DNA from 3 places in the Priestia sp. USM5 genome. Region 2 is predicted to be linked to each of the others. Evidence: riboswitches for the same ligand, from Rfam matches in the RefSeq annotation. Region 2 holds a riboswitch; each other region holds the start of a gene.
What was found. Region 2 has a riboswitch for cobalamin ahead of ACWATA_RS22755 (HoxN/HupN/NixA family nickel/cobalt transporter). Riboswitches for the same ligand answer to the same signal wherever they lie in the genome.
Positions count from the first base shown of each region.

Region 1: linked by a shared signal. The riboswitch ahead of metE (5-methyltetrahydropteroyltriglutamate--homocysteine S-methyltransferase) and the one ahead of ACWATA_RS22755 (HoxN/HupN/NixA family nickel/cobalt transporter) in region 2 are both predicted to bind cobalamin.
Region 3: linked by a shared signal. The riboswitch ahead of ACWATA_RS11360 ((2Fe-2S) ferredoxin domain-containing protein) and the one ahead of ACWATA_RS22755 (HoxN/HupN/NixA family nickel/cobalt transporter) in region 2 are both predicted to bind cobalamin.

Region 1 is NZ_JBSGKN010000001.1:1,278,573-1,282,798, forward strand. Features, by position in the region: gene ACWATA_RS06775 (metallophosphoesterase family protein) at 107-982, shown strand; gene ACWATA_RS06780 (hypothetical protein) at 1,140-1,310, shown strand; gene ACWATA_RS06785 (hypothetical protein) at 1,569-1,820, shown strand; SAM riboswitch class I at 1,901-2,011, shown strand; cobalamin riboswitch at 2,091-2,279, shown strand; gene metE (5-methyltetrahydropteroyltriglutamate--homocysteine S-methyltransferase) at 2,430-4,226, shown strand, end outside.
Region 2 is NZ_JBSGKN010000001.1:4,326,498-4,330,723, reverse strand. Features, by position in the region: gene ACWATA_RS22765 (undecaprenyl-diphosphatase) at 1-535, shown strand, start outside; gene ACWATA_RS22760 (organic hydroperoxide resistance protein) at 687-1,106, shown strand; cobalamin riboswitch at 1,212-1,394, shown strand; gene ACWATA_RS22755 (HoxN/HupN/NixA family nickel/cobalt transporter) at 1,528-2,325, shown strand; gene ACWATA_RS22750 (M20 family metallopeptidase) at 2,557-3,720, shown strand; gene ACWATA_RS22745 (DoxX family protein) at 3,788-4,210, opposite strand.
Region 3 is NZ_JBSGKN010000001.1:2,080,505-2,084,730, forward strand. Features, by position in the region: gene ACWATA_RS11350 (M42 family metallopeptidase) at 1-485, shown strand, start outside; gene ACWATA_RS11355 (hypothetical protein) at 838-996, shown strand; cobalamin riboswitch at 1,144-1,322, shown strand; cobalamin riboswitch at 1,441-1,620, shown strand; gene ACWATA_RS11360 ((2Fe-2S) ferredoxin domain-containing protein) at 1,722-2,102, shown strand; gene cobJ (precorrin-3B C(17)-methyltransferase) at 2,116-3,738, shown strand; gene ACWATA_RS11370 (sirohydrochlorin chelatase) at 3,756-4,226, shown strand, end outside.

The DNA.
Region 1 (4,226 bases), 3.0 Mb from region 2:
CTTCTTACAAGAAGATAGTGACCTTCATCAGCAAATTCTCATATAAATAAGTAAGCTTGTTTACTTTTAACTAAATTTATTTAGTAATAGGGGGATTAACTAGTTGATGAATTTGACGCTTCATGAACGTTCTGAAAAGTTATTAAAGCAAAGAATTAAACAATTAAATCCGAGAGATCCATTCAACTTTGTTTTTATGGGCGACAGCAGAGGTGACGGACCAAACGATAATTGTTACACGATGAGCGGTGAATTTGAGCTTGTGTTAAAAAAGGCGGTGGAATTGAATCCGCTGTTCATTATTCATGGGGGAGACACCGTGTATACAGGAGAAAAGAGGTATTTGGAGCACTTTGTTAAAGTTGTCGAAAAAATAGCACCAAACATTCCCGTGTTTGTATGCGTAGGGAATCATGATGAATTAAACCTTGAAGAAAGCAACCTCGAAAACTTCAGAGCCACTATCGGAAAAGTGCACTGGGTCATTGATATTCCTGTCTTTAACTTCCGGTGCATCGCATTAAATAATATCATCAGTCCCAAGAATAAAATATATGGATTTACAGATAGAGAGCTGAATTATTTAGAGCAGCAGCTAGAGGATGCTCCTCGTAATACCGTTGTAGCCATGCATGCGCAGCCAAATATTGGCCGGTGGTCAGACCTGGGAGGTTTTCCTGTAACGACTCCTCAGAGTCAAGAATTTTTTGATTTAATTCAAGAACATCGCGTGAAAAAAGTGTTAGTCAGCCACGTGCATGCGTATGACGAGCAGTTTATTAGAAAAAACAGAAACGGGTCGTTTACGCTTGGAAGAGGTACTGATTTTGTATTATCAGGAGGCGCGGGTGCTCCCCTTGATTTTGAACCGCCTTTAATTTTAAATAATTATAATTTTACGGAGTTTTTTGTTAGCCGGTACGACATTTTAGGACCTCTTCTTTGGAAGGATTTTGGACGACCTCGAAGAAGTTGTTTGTAAAAACAAGAAAGTAGAAAGCTAGGTTCAAAAAAAAGAGGCTGGGAAAAAAGGGTTTTAGGCGAAATGAAAAATGAACCACTAATCAAGCATCTTGATTAGTGGTTCATTTTTTTATTAGGGTAAACGTAGATTTCATGTGTATAGGTCTTTCTAGCAGGTGATTGGAGCACAAGACGAAGACTCCTGCGGGAAAAGCGGAACACGTGAGACCCCACAGGAGCTTATGCGACGAGGAGGCTCAGTGACCGCCCGCGGAAAGCGAAGTCTTGTACGGAAATCAACTGCGGTGTCACAAGCGATTCAGCTCATGTATCCCATTTGCCTTTAGATTGGATTCACTTGGTTATGTCTCAACCTCTTTTGGAAAACCGTACGAAACCTTGTAGCAGAAGGCCCAGTCAAGCGTTATAATAGATAGTGAATGATGATATATTCTCTATATTTGTCATATATTTGTATTACATATGTAATTGAAGAAAAATATTCACTTGATATACTGTTTAATGACTTAACTTTATCTTAACATTCACAGTGAAATGCGTGTTTATAGAGGCTTAAAACATACACAGCAAATGGAGGAGCTATCATGGCAAACGAAAAGATGCAAGAAGGACTCAATCGTTTTATTAAGGAAGATTTAAATGACCTTTTAGGTAGACTGTTCCCCCTAATGGACCGAGAATGTGCGGAAGAAAAGAGAATGCTTATCGAAACGGCGGTAGAGTACATCTATTCTTCAGGGTATCATCAAGGAGCAAAAGACTTGATCGAAACACATCGAAAAGATGATTACAAATTATTAAGGCAAAAATTAGCGTCAACGCCTCCTGAAAACTAATTTTTTTGAAATTTCTTTTGACAACATAAATGTAAGGTGTTAAGATGACTCTACATTCAAAATATTATAAACAATTAAAACTCTTATTGAGAGAGGCGGAGGGACTGGCCCTGTGAAGCCCGGCAACCATTTAACAATCTTGTTAAAAAGGTGCTACATCCTGCAAAGCGTACAGCTTTGAAAAATAAGAGAGGATTTCATAGATACTATGCCTCTCTATTCATGATAGAGAGGCTTTTTATTTTATGTGAATATGTTTTGAATGAACAATTTCATAGAAATGCATCAGGTGCTGTGTAACGAATGTACGCAGCTTAAAAGGGAAGACCGGTGAAAAGCCGGCGCGGTCCCGCCACTGTAATGGAGAGCAACTTATTAACCACTGTTTCATGTTGAAATGGGAAGGGATAGGAAGCGATGAACCTAAGTCAGGAGACCTGCCTGTTGTATGCACTTAAGCTCTACGGGATATAGAGAGGAGTGAGGAATACGTGTTGAGAAAAACAGGCTATCTCAACTTTAGTTAAGTATGCGTATCATCTCTCTTTTCATTTCGAAAAGGGAGATTTTTTAGTTTAGCGATAAAAAAATATATAGGGAGTGGAAAAAATGAGCAGTGTAAAAAGTTCAAATGTAGGTTATCCAAGAATTGGTGAAAAACGAGAATGGAAAAAAGCGCTTGAGCAGTTTTGGGCAGGAAAGCTAGAGAAAGATATCTTTCTTCAGGAAATTGAAGCTCTTCGTCTTGGGCATCTGAAAAAACAGCGTGACGCAGGAATTGAATTAATTCCAGTCGGCGATTTTAGCTTATACGATCACGTGTTAGATACAGCCGCTATGTTTGGTTTGGTGCCAAAGCGCTTTGAATATAGCGGAGGCCCGGTATCCCTTGAAACGTATTTTGACATCGCCCGAGGAACAAAAGGTGCGGTAGCCTCTACGATGACAAAATGGTTTAACACAAATTATCACTACATTGTACCCGAGCTTGAGGAATGTACGCCAGCACTTGTAGAAAATCGCCCGCTTCAATTTTACAAAGAAGCAAAACAAAAGCTGAATATCAAAGGCAAACCCGTTATTTTAGGTCCAGTAACATTTGTGAAGCTGTCAAAAGGATATAAAAAAAGTGAGTTTAAAAAAGTAGTTGAACAATTTGTTCCTCTTTATGCAACAATCTTAGCGGAGCTGCAGGCAGAAGGCGTGGAGTGGGTACAAATAGATGAGCCGGTTTTAGCTACAACGCTATCAAAAGAAGACCTGGCACTGTATAAAGAAGTCTATGAAGCTTTGAAAAAAGCGGCACCGAATGTAAAAGTCATTTTGCAGACGTATTTTGACAGCGTAGATTACTATAAAGAAGTAGTTGCTCTTCCTGTTCACGGAATTGGATTGGATTTTGTACATGACCGAGGCGAAAATCTCACGGCGCTTAATAAATATGGGTTTCCAACTGATAAAGTGCTGGCAGCAGGAGTGATTGACGGACGAAACATTTGGCGTGAAAACTTGGACGAACAGCTTTTAACAATCAGTGAAATTGAAGAAGCCGTATCAAAAGACCGTTTGATTCTGCAGCCTTCATCAAGTTTATTACATGTTCCTGTCACGGTGAAAAGCGAAAAAACCATTGAGCCAATTCTAAAAAACGCGCTGTCTTTTGCAGATGAAAAGCTAAAGGAAATCACGCTTTTAACAAAAGCGGTGCAGCAAGGAAAAGAAGCAATAGAAAAAGAAATAAGTGAAAGTAAACAGGCGATTCAAGCATTAAATGGATCATCTTTTCGAAACCATCAAGACGTGCAAAAAGAGCTGAAGCAGCTGCACAGCTATAAAGCACAGCGCCAAGCGTCGTTTGACGTACGTCAACGCGTTCAGCAAGAAGCGTTTCAACTGCCGCTTCTTCCAACGACAACAATTGGAAGCTTTCCGCAAACAAAAGAAGTGCGAAAAGAGCGTCTGAAGTGGCGTAAAGGAGAGTTAAGCGATGAAGCATATGAAGCGTACATTAACGCTGAAATCAAAAAATGGATTGAAATTCAAGAAGACATCGGCTTAGATGTCCTTGTGCACGGAGAGTTTGAGCGCACGGACATGGTTGAATACTTCGGTGAAAAATTAGGAGGTTTTCAGTTTACGAAGTTTGGCTGGGTGCAATCATACGGTTCTCGCTGCGTGAAGCCGCCGCTTATTTACGGAGATGTCTCGTACGAGCAGGCGATGACGATCAAAGAAACGGTCTACGCACAGTCTCTAACCAATAAGCCTGTTAAAGGAATGCTGACGGGGCCGATTACGATTTTAAACTGGTCATTTGTGCGTGATGATATCCCGCGCTACGACGTGGCAAATCAAATTGCGCTTGCTCTTAGAAAAGAAGTGGAAGCACTTGAAAGTCAGGGCATC
Region 2 (4,226 bases):
CTCGCATGTGAAGTTTGTAGATTCGCTAATGGTATTCTTTGCAGATTATGCCCAGTATGTACTTATTGTTTTACTCGTCTTGTTTTTACTTATTAATAAAAACGGCAGCCGTGTTGTAGCATTTCAAGCTTTATGTGCTTGTGCCACAGGAGTCATTATCAATAAAGTGATTAGTTTATTTGCTTATCGAGATCGTCCGTTTATCTCTCACCACGTGAATCAGCTTATTGATCACGCCGCGAATTCTTCATTTCCAAGCGATCATGCTACATCTGCATTAGTTATCACTTTTACCATCTGGCTGCATTTCAAACGTTCAGGGCGCATGTGGGTTGTCATGGGTGCACTCATTGCATTTTCACGCGTATGGGTTGGCGTTCACTATCCATTCGATGTGTTAACAGGAGCCGCTTTAGGCTGCGTGCTGGCGCTGTTTATTCATTATGTTATTTTTAATACGAAACTGATGAGGGCTATTACCAACTTGTCTATTTTTCGAAAATCACCTTATGACGAACAGTCTCAATATTATTAAGAAAAAGTCGCATATACGCGGCTTTTTTTATTGGAAAATTTTTAATGTATTTAACACTTGTTTTTTAAAATTGAATTGTGTACAATTAAATTACAGAAACGATAAATAAAAAATTTTAATAAAATTACTAAAAAAGAGGAGAGATTTATACATGAAAGCTTTATATGAAACGACAGTCGTTAACACAGGTGGAAGAACAGGAGAAGTTCATTCTTTAGATAATATCTTTAATTTAGACGTTGCAACACCTCCAGCGCTTGGTGGAGAAGCAACAACAGCAACAAACCCAGAGCAGCTATTTGCAGCTGGATACAGTGCTTGTTTCAACAGCGCGTTAGAATTTATGTTGAAAAAACATAACGTAGAAATTAAAAGCAGTGAAGTAAAAGCTACGGTTCAGCTGCTTCCAGATAAAGCTGATCAAGGAGTGAAAATTGCTGTAGCGCTTGAAGCTCATATCGAAGGTTTAGATTTAGAAACAGCTAAAAAATATGTAGACCTAGCCCACTCATACTGCCCGTATTCAAAAGCAATCAGCGGCAACGTAGACGTAACGGTAGAAGTAGTTTAATTGCTTTAAAAAGCCCTGCTAAGCATGTAAAGCTCAGCAGGGCTTTTTTATTTGAATTTTCTCTATTCATTTGTAAGGAGTACTAGTATAATGAGGAAGAAAATGAATCATTCGCACAGTTTAGGTGCTCTTACATAGCGTAAGAGGTAACAGGGAATCGAGTGCAAATCTCGAGCGGTCCAGCCACTGTAAGCAGGGAGTTTTCTATCTTATCGTCACTCAAAACGGGGAAGGCGGTAGAAAATGATGATCTCAAGCCAGGAGACCTACCTATTCTGTACACTTGACTCTTCTAGGAAAGAGGCGGTGTATCAAGGTACGCAGTGAGCAATTACTGTTTATTTTCATATGCCGACACATCCTCAATTTCTATAGAATTGAGGCTTTTTTACGTTTTATTTTAAAAAAAGGAGTGTAGGAAATGGAAGGTTTATCAGTTTTTTTACTTGTCTTTTTATTAGGAATCAGGCACGGATTAGATGCAGATCACTTAGCTTTTATTGATGGCCAGACCCGATATAATTGGCGAATGGGCAGCCGTTTTGCTCCGTGGGTCGGAACGCTGTTTTCACTAGGTCATGGAGGAATGGTGGCCGTCACGGCCGGGGTGCTGGGCGTAGTGATGAAGAATTTTACGTTTCCAGCATATTTCGATCATTTTGCATCTTGGGTATCTATCATCTCTCTCTTTCTGATTGGGACATTAAACACATATCATTTGCTTCGAACTAAAAACAAAGAAGAAGAGTTTCAGGTGAGCGGGTTAAAAGGGAAGTTTATTCCGAAAATCGCAAAAGGAACAACGAATCCTTTTTTAATTATTCTTGTAGGAGCGCTGTTTGCCCTAGCGGCTGAAACGGTCAGTCAAACGGCCGTGTGGTCTCTAGCTGTAGGGAACGCAGGCAAATATACGCCGCTTTTATTAGGACTAGTATTTATGTTTGGTATGATGCTGACAGATACAATCGATTCACTGATTGTACATAAAATGGTGAATGAATCGAGTAAGTTTGGGCAATCTGCTTCCCGCTTGATGGGCTGGGTTATTGTTATCCTCGCATACGGGGTGTCCTTCTACTTAGCATTCACTGTCTTTAATCCATGGGCCGAAGTAAACTTTGAAATGGTTGGCGTTATTTTGTTTGTTTTTTTAGTGTCTATGTTTGTTTTTGTAAGTGTGAAGTCAAAAGGGAAAAATATCAAAATAAATGTCAATTAATAAAATGAAAGCTTTAATCTGTTGAAGATTGAAGCTTTTTTGTATAAATTTGTTGAAGTTTATGGCTATTTTCGGTCGGTTATGAATAAGTTAAAGTATTATCTGTATTTTAAGGATGGAAAATTGTCTGAAAACCATTATAATTAAGGATAATTTAAGGTCGTTATGTGAAACGTAGAACATACTCATACGTACGATAAATAAAAGCAATGAATGCACAAGCAGCAGGGGTTGTTTGGAGGAGGAATTGATTTGAGTCAGGTAATGGTAGAACAAAGCGTATTTAGTTATTTAAAAGAACATGAACAAGAGATGCTCGAAGATTTAGTTGGATTTGTGAAAAAAGAATCACCGTCCTACAGTAAAGAGTTAGTGGATCAGTGTGGAATGTATTTAACGCAGCTGTTTCAGAAGCGTTTAGGCGTAGGGTATGAAATCATAGAAGAAAAAGAAGTAGGAAACCACTTGAAATTTACGATTGGAGAAGGAGAGAAGCAGCTTTTAATTATCGGTCACTTTGACACGGTATGGGAAAAGGGAAGGCTGAGTCTAAGAACAGAAGGAAACAAGCTTTATGGTCCGGGAATTTTAGATATGAAAGGCGGCATTGTGCAATCAATATGGGCAATTAAAGCGATTCAAGAGCTCGGCTTAGAAATGGATAAAAAAATTGTGTTTTTCTGCAATTCAGATGAAGAGATTGGATCAATTTCCTCTAAAAAATATATAGAAGAAGAAGCACAAAGAAGTGAAGCAGTGCTAGTAGCAGAACCTGCGGTGGCGGGTTCAGGTGCGTTAAAAACGTCGCGCAAAGGAGCGGGGATTTTCACCGTAAAGGTGTGGGGACGAGCAGCCCACGCTGGTAATCACCACAAAGAAGGAATCAATGCTATTGAAGAGCTAGCGCGCCAAGTGATTTTTCTGCAGAGCTTAACCGATTATGAAAAAGGTACAACGGTGAACGTTGGGACATTTACCGGAGGCAGCGGTACGAATGTAGTGCCGGAATATGCAGAAGCGCACGTGGATTTACGTGTTTCTACAGAAGAAGAAGCAAAACGTATGACGGATATTATTTTGAATTTAACGCCCATTTTAAAAGGGATTAAGATTGAAGTAACAGGAGGCATGAACCGTCCTCCAATGGTTAAGTCTAAACAAACGGAAGAGTTATTTGAATGCGCTCAGTTGATTGCGGCCAAACTGGGTATGAAATTAGAAGAAGCAGCTGTTGGAGGCGGAAGTGATGGCAATTTTACAGCGGCTATTGGCATTCCCACGTTGGATGGATTAGGAGCATGCGGAAAAGGAATACATGCAGAATATGAACATATTCAAATTGATACGTTGTCCGAGCGTTCTTCTTTATTTGCGAATTTGCTGCTTCAAATATAAAAAAAGCCCGCCTCAAACGGCGGGACTAACCTGAAAGCTTATATTGGGAGAGTATAAGCTTTCTTTTTTATTTACTGCTTTCTTCTTGAAGAGAAAAAGCAGTTTCTTTCTTTTTAAATACCACTTTATCAAGAGCAAGGAACTGGCTTCCTGCAACAAATAAGTGAGCAGACATGGCAATTAAGGCAATATCAAACTCAAACCCGCCAACGAATCCGCTTTTAAGCTTGGCTGTAAAAATAGCGCCAAGCATAACTGCCACAAATAAAGCAGCTACGACTCTTGTTGCTAGACCAAGAATAATCAGAACCCCACCTACAAGTTCAATTGTTGCCACAATATATGCCATGAAACCAGGGATTCCTAAGCTATCGAAGAAGCCTACTGTATTTTCAATTCCCCCTTGCCATTTTTGAAAGCCGTGTACTAAAAATGTAAAACCTAATACTAAACGAATAATAAGCGACCCAATTTCGACGTTTTTATTCACTTTACTTCCTCCTTTA
Region 3 (4,226 bases), 2.2 Mb from region 2:
CAAGCGTAGCTTTATTGCTTCAGCTCATGAAAACAATTCAAGAAGAGCAGATCGAACTGCCATACACTACGCACTTTCTTATTTCAAATAATGAAGAAATTGGATACGGAGGAAATTCGAATATTACGCCTCAAACGGTAGAATACTTAGCGGTTGATATGGGTGCCATGGGAGATGGACAATCTACTGATGAATACACCGTGTCTATTTGTGTAAAAGATTCAAGCGGCCCATATCATTACGGTTTGAGAAAGCATTTGGTGGAGCTAGCTAAGCAGCATGATATTCAGTACAAATTAGATATTTATCCGTTTTACGGATCAGATGCTTCTGCTGCTATTCGTGCCGGGCATGACATCGTACACGGCTTAATTGGTCCAGGAATTGATTCTTCTCATGCGTTTGAGAGAACGCATCAAGATTCATTGAACCATACGTACAAGCTTCTTTACCACTATGTGCAATCGAACATGGTTCTGCTTTAAGAAAGGAATATTTAATTAGTGTATTTTTATGCAAAACAAAGAGCAGGACGGGACTGTGATGTCTGTACTTTCCTTTCCTAAAAAAGAAGCCGGCTGTCCGGCTTCTTTTTTTAATAAATACTATATATATTTTTACTGGTGAAGCAACAGTTGGTAAAAAAAGCACCTTTTTTAAAGAGGTATAATACGGCTTAAACCTTTTGTACATTTTGTTCATTTACAGAAGTTAAAATGTTTTTAAATTTTTAAAAGTTTCTTGTGACAAGTTTTGTAGAATGGGTTTTCAAAAGGATATGGTTTCGTCATAATGTGGATATAGCGATCACTACAATAATCGGAGGCGAATCTTTTCATGTGGGTACTGACGGTATATGCTGGAAAAGAAATGAAAATGTTTGAATTTGAAACTGAAACGCAGGCGAGAGAAGCTTTTGCAAAAACAAATGGCTGTAAAGTTCTTTCAGAAGTCGTGTATTATAATGATCCTCATTTAACATTAGTAGCTATATAATGAAAAAACAAGAGCTGACTTTATGCTCTTGTTTTTTTTATAGCTTCTTGTATCTTACGAAAAGAATAGAGTTGAAATAAAAAAAAATGTACGCTATGATATGGTAGTTACTTCTATTATTCTGATAGTTTAAAAGGTTCATATATATCAAACAGCAACAGTAAAGATGCCAAGAAGGCTTAATAGGGAAACTGGTGAAAGACCAGTACTGCCCCCGCAACTGTAAGTGTGGACGAACGAGTATAACCACTGTGGAAAAATCACGGGAAGGTTCTCAAGTAGAATGATACACAAGTCAGGAGACCTGTCTTTATTGTGAAGTTTCTATTTCTCCGGGGAGCGGGAAGGGAAACGTTGGCTTAAAGTGGCATTCGTGTACACTTTTATTCTGACGTTTTACCTGCTCGCATATTAGCGAAGCGGGTTTTTCTCGTAGCACAAAACTACATATCGTGCAAAAAAGGTGCGCAATGCTCACATTGCGTTAAATGGGAAGTCTGGTGTGAAGCCAGCGCGGTACCCGCCACTGTGAAGAGGAGCTGATTGCATATGCCACTGTATTCGGGAAGGCGCAATCAAGTGATGAATCGAAGTCAGGAAACCAGCCTTTTTCTAATGCGAAGCTTACCCTACGGGATATAGGTGGAAGTGCAAAAACTTAGTTTGAATTTTTCTGCGCCTCTATCATTGATAGAGGCGTTTTTTTAGTAAAGGAGCGAATAAGTGTGACGACGTGGAACTTAAATGGAACAAAACATCACGTATTGATTTGTAATGGAAGCAGCTGTATGAGAAAAGGTGGAGAAGAAGCCACGCAAGCTATTCGAAATAAAGTGACTGAACTGAATCTAGATGAAGCGGTTCACACAACCCGTACGCGCTGTAACGGAAGATGCAAAGATGCTCCTGTAGCTATCGTGTACCCTTCAGGAGATTGGTACAAGCAGGTCACTGAAAACGTAGCTCATCGAATTGTTGAAGAACATTTAGCAGGAGGCTGCAGTATAAAGGAATCACTTATTTATGAATATGATCAAAACAGTTTTGTTTCTCCGGAAAAGAGTGACTCCATAGAAGGAATTGACAAAGTAAAAAGTAACGCATAAAGGAGGAGCTAGCATGAAAGGTAAACTGTTAGTTATTGGATTCGGCCCAGGAAGCTTTGAACATATTACACAGCGAGCAAGAGAATCCATTCAAGAAAGTGATATGATCATTGGTTATAAAACCTATGTGGAATTAATTCAAGGACTATTAACGAATCAGCAAATTATTAGTACAGGAATGACCGAAGAAGTAAGCCGTGCACAAGAAGCCGTAAAGCAAGCTGAAGCGGGAAAAACCGTGGCGGTCATTTCAAGCGGAGATGCAGGAGTATACGGAATGGCCGGCCTTGTGTATGAAGTGTTGATTGAAAAAGGATGGAAAAAAGAAACGGGCGTAGAGCTGGAAGTGATTCCTGGCATTTCGGCTATTAATTCATGCGCATCCCTCCTTGGGGCGCCCGTGATGCATGATGCCTGTACGATTAGTTTAAGTGACCACCTTACGCCTTGGGAGTTAATCGAAAAACGAATCGAAGCAGCTGCACAAGCAGATTTTGTAGTAGCTTTTTATAATCCGAAAAGCGGAAGACGCACAAGACAAATTGTGGAAGCGCAAAGGATTTTATTAAAATACCGTTCCCCCGATACGCCTGTTGGTCTTGTGAAAAGCGCTTATCGTGACCGTGAAGAAGTGGTAATGACCAATTTAAAAGACATGTTAAATCATGAAATAGGCATGCTGACTACCGTTGTTGTCGGAAATTCATCTACGTTCTTTTACGATGACTTAATGATTACACCGCGCGGGTATCAGCGGAAATATACCCTCAACCAAACAGAGCAGCCGCTAAGACCGCATCAGCGACTTCGAAAAGAAGCAGAACCATGGGCTCTTGATCAAGAGGAGACTGTAAAGCAAACGGCTTCAGCTATTGAAGATGTTCAGAATACAAAAGAAGAAAAAGCAGCTTCACGAGCTCTGGCAGAAGAAGCGCTTCAAGCAATTTTAGGTGAAACTACTTCACCGGTCGTACACCAGCCAATTGAGTCTATTTTTGAAGTGGCAGTTAGTCCAGGGCTTGCAAATAAGAAGTTTACGCCCGTTCAAATGACAACACTAGCAGAAGTTGTTGGTGAAAAAGGTACGATGGAGTATACGCCTGACCATCAAATCAAACTGCAAATTCCAACGGCTCAGCCAGATGTGATTATTAAAAAGCTCCAATCAGCTTCCTTTTTACTATCTCCAGTCGGAGACGTGTTTACAATTAAAGCGTGTGATTTTTGTGATGGAGAAAAAAGTGACGCCATCCCGCATACGGAACAATTACAAAAGCGTCTCGGTGGAATGGACATGCCAAAAGAGCTGAAGCTTGGTATTAATGGATGCGGTATGGCCTGTTACGGTGCTGTTCAAGAAGATATCGGCATTGTCTACAGAAAAGGTGCGTTTGACTTATTTTTAGGGGCTAAAACGGTTGGACGAAACGCCCATTCAGGTCAAATTGTGGCGGAAGGCATAGCGCCCGATGACATTGTTGAAATAGTGGAGAACATTGTCCATGAATATAAAGAAAAAGGTCATCCAAATGAGCGGTTTCATAAATTCTTTAAGCGTGTGAAGAATGTTTATGGATTCGACTATCAAGATATAACACCAAAAATAAAAGTAGAACCAGCTCCGTGTGGAGATTAAAAATGGGAGGGCATTATATGAAATCAGTTTTATTTGTCGGTCATGGAAGTAGAGATCCTGAAGGGAACGATCAAATTCGCGAGTTTATCTCGACTATGAAGCATGATTGGGACCCATCTATTTTAGTAGAAACGTGTTTTCTAGAGTTTGAACGTCCGAATGTAAGTCAAGGCATTGATACATGTGTGGCAAAAGGAGCGACAGATGTAGTTGTAGTTCCAATTATGCTCTTGCCAGCTGGCCACTCAAAAATACATATTCCGGCGGCTATAGATGAAGCTAAGGAAAAATATCCACACGTAAACTTCGTGTACGGACGTCCCATTGGCGTTCATGAAGAAGCCCTTGAAATTTTAAAAACGAGATTACAAGAATCAGGAGAAAATTTAGAAACTCCAGCTGAAGACACGGCTGTTATTGTCTTAGGGCGAGGAGGAAGCGATCCTGATGCAAACAGTGATTTATATAAAATTACGCGCCTTCTTTGG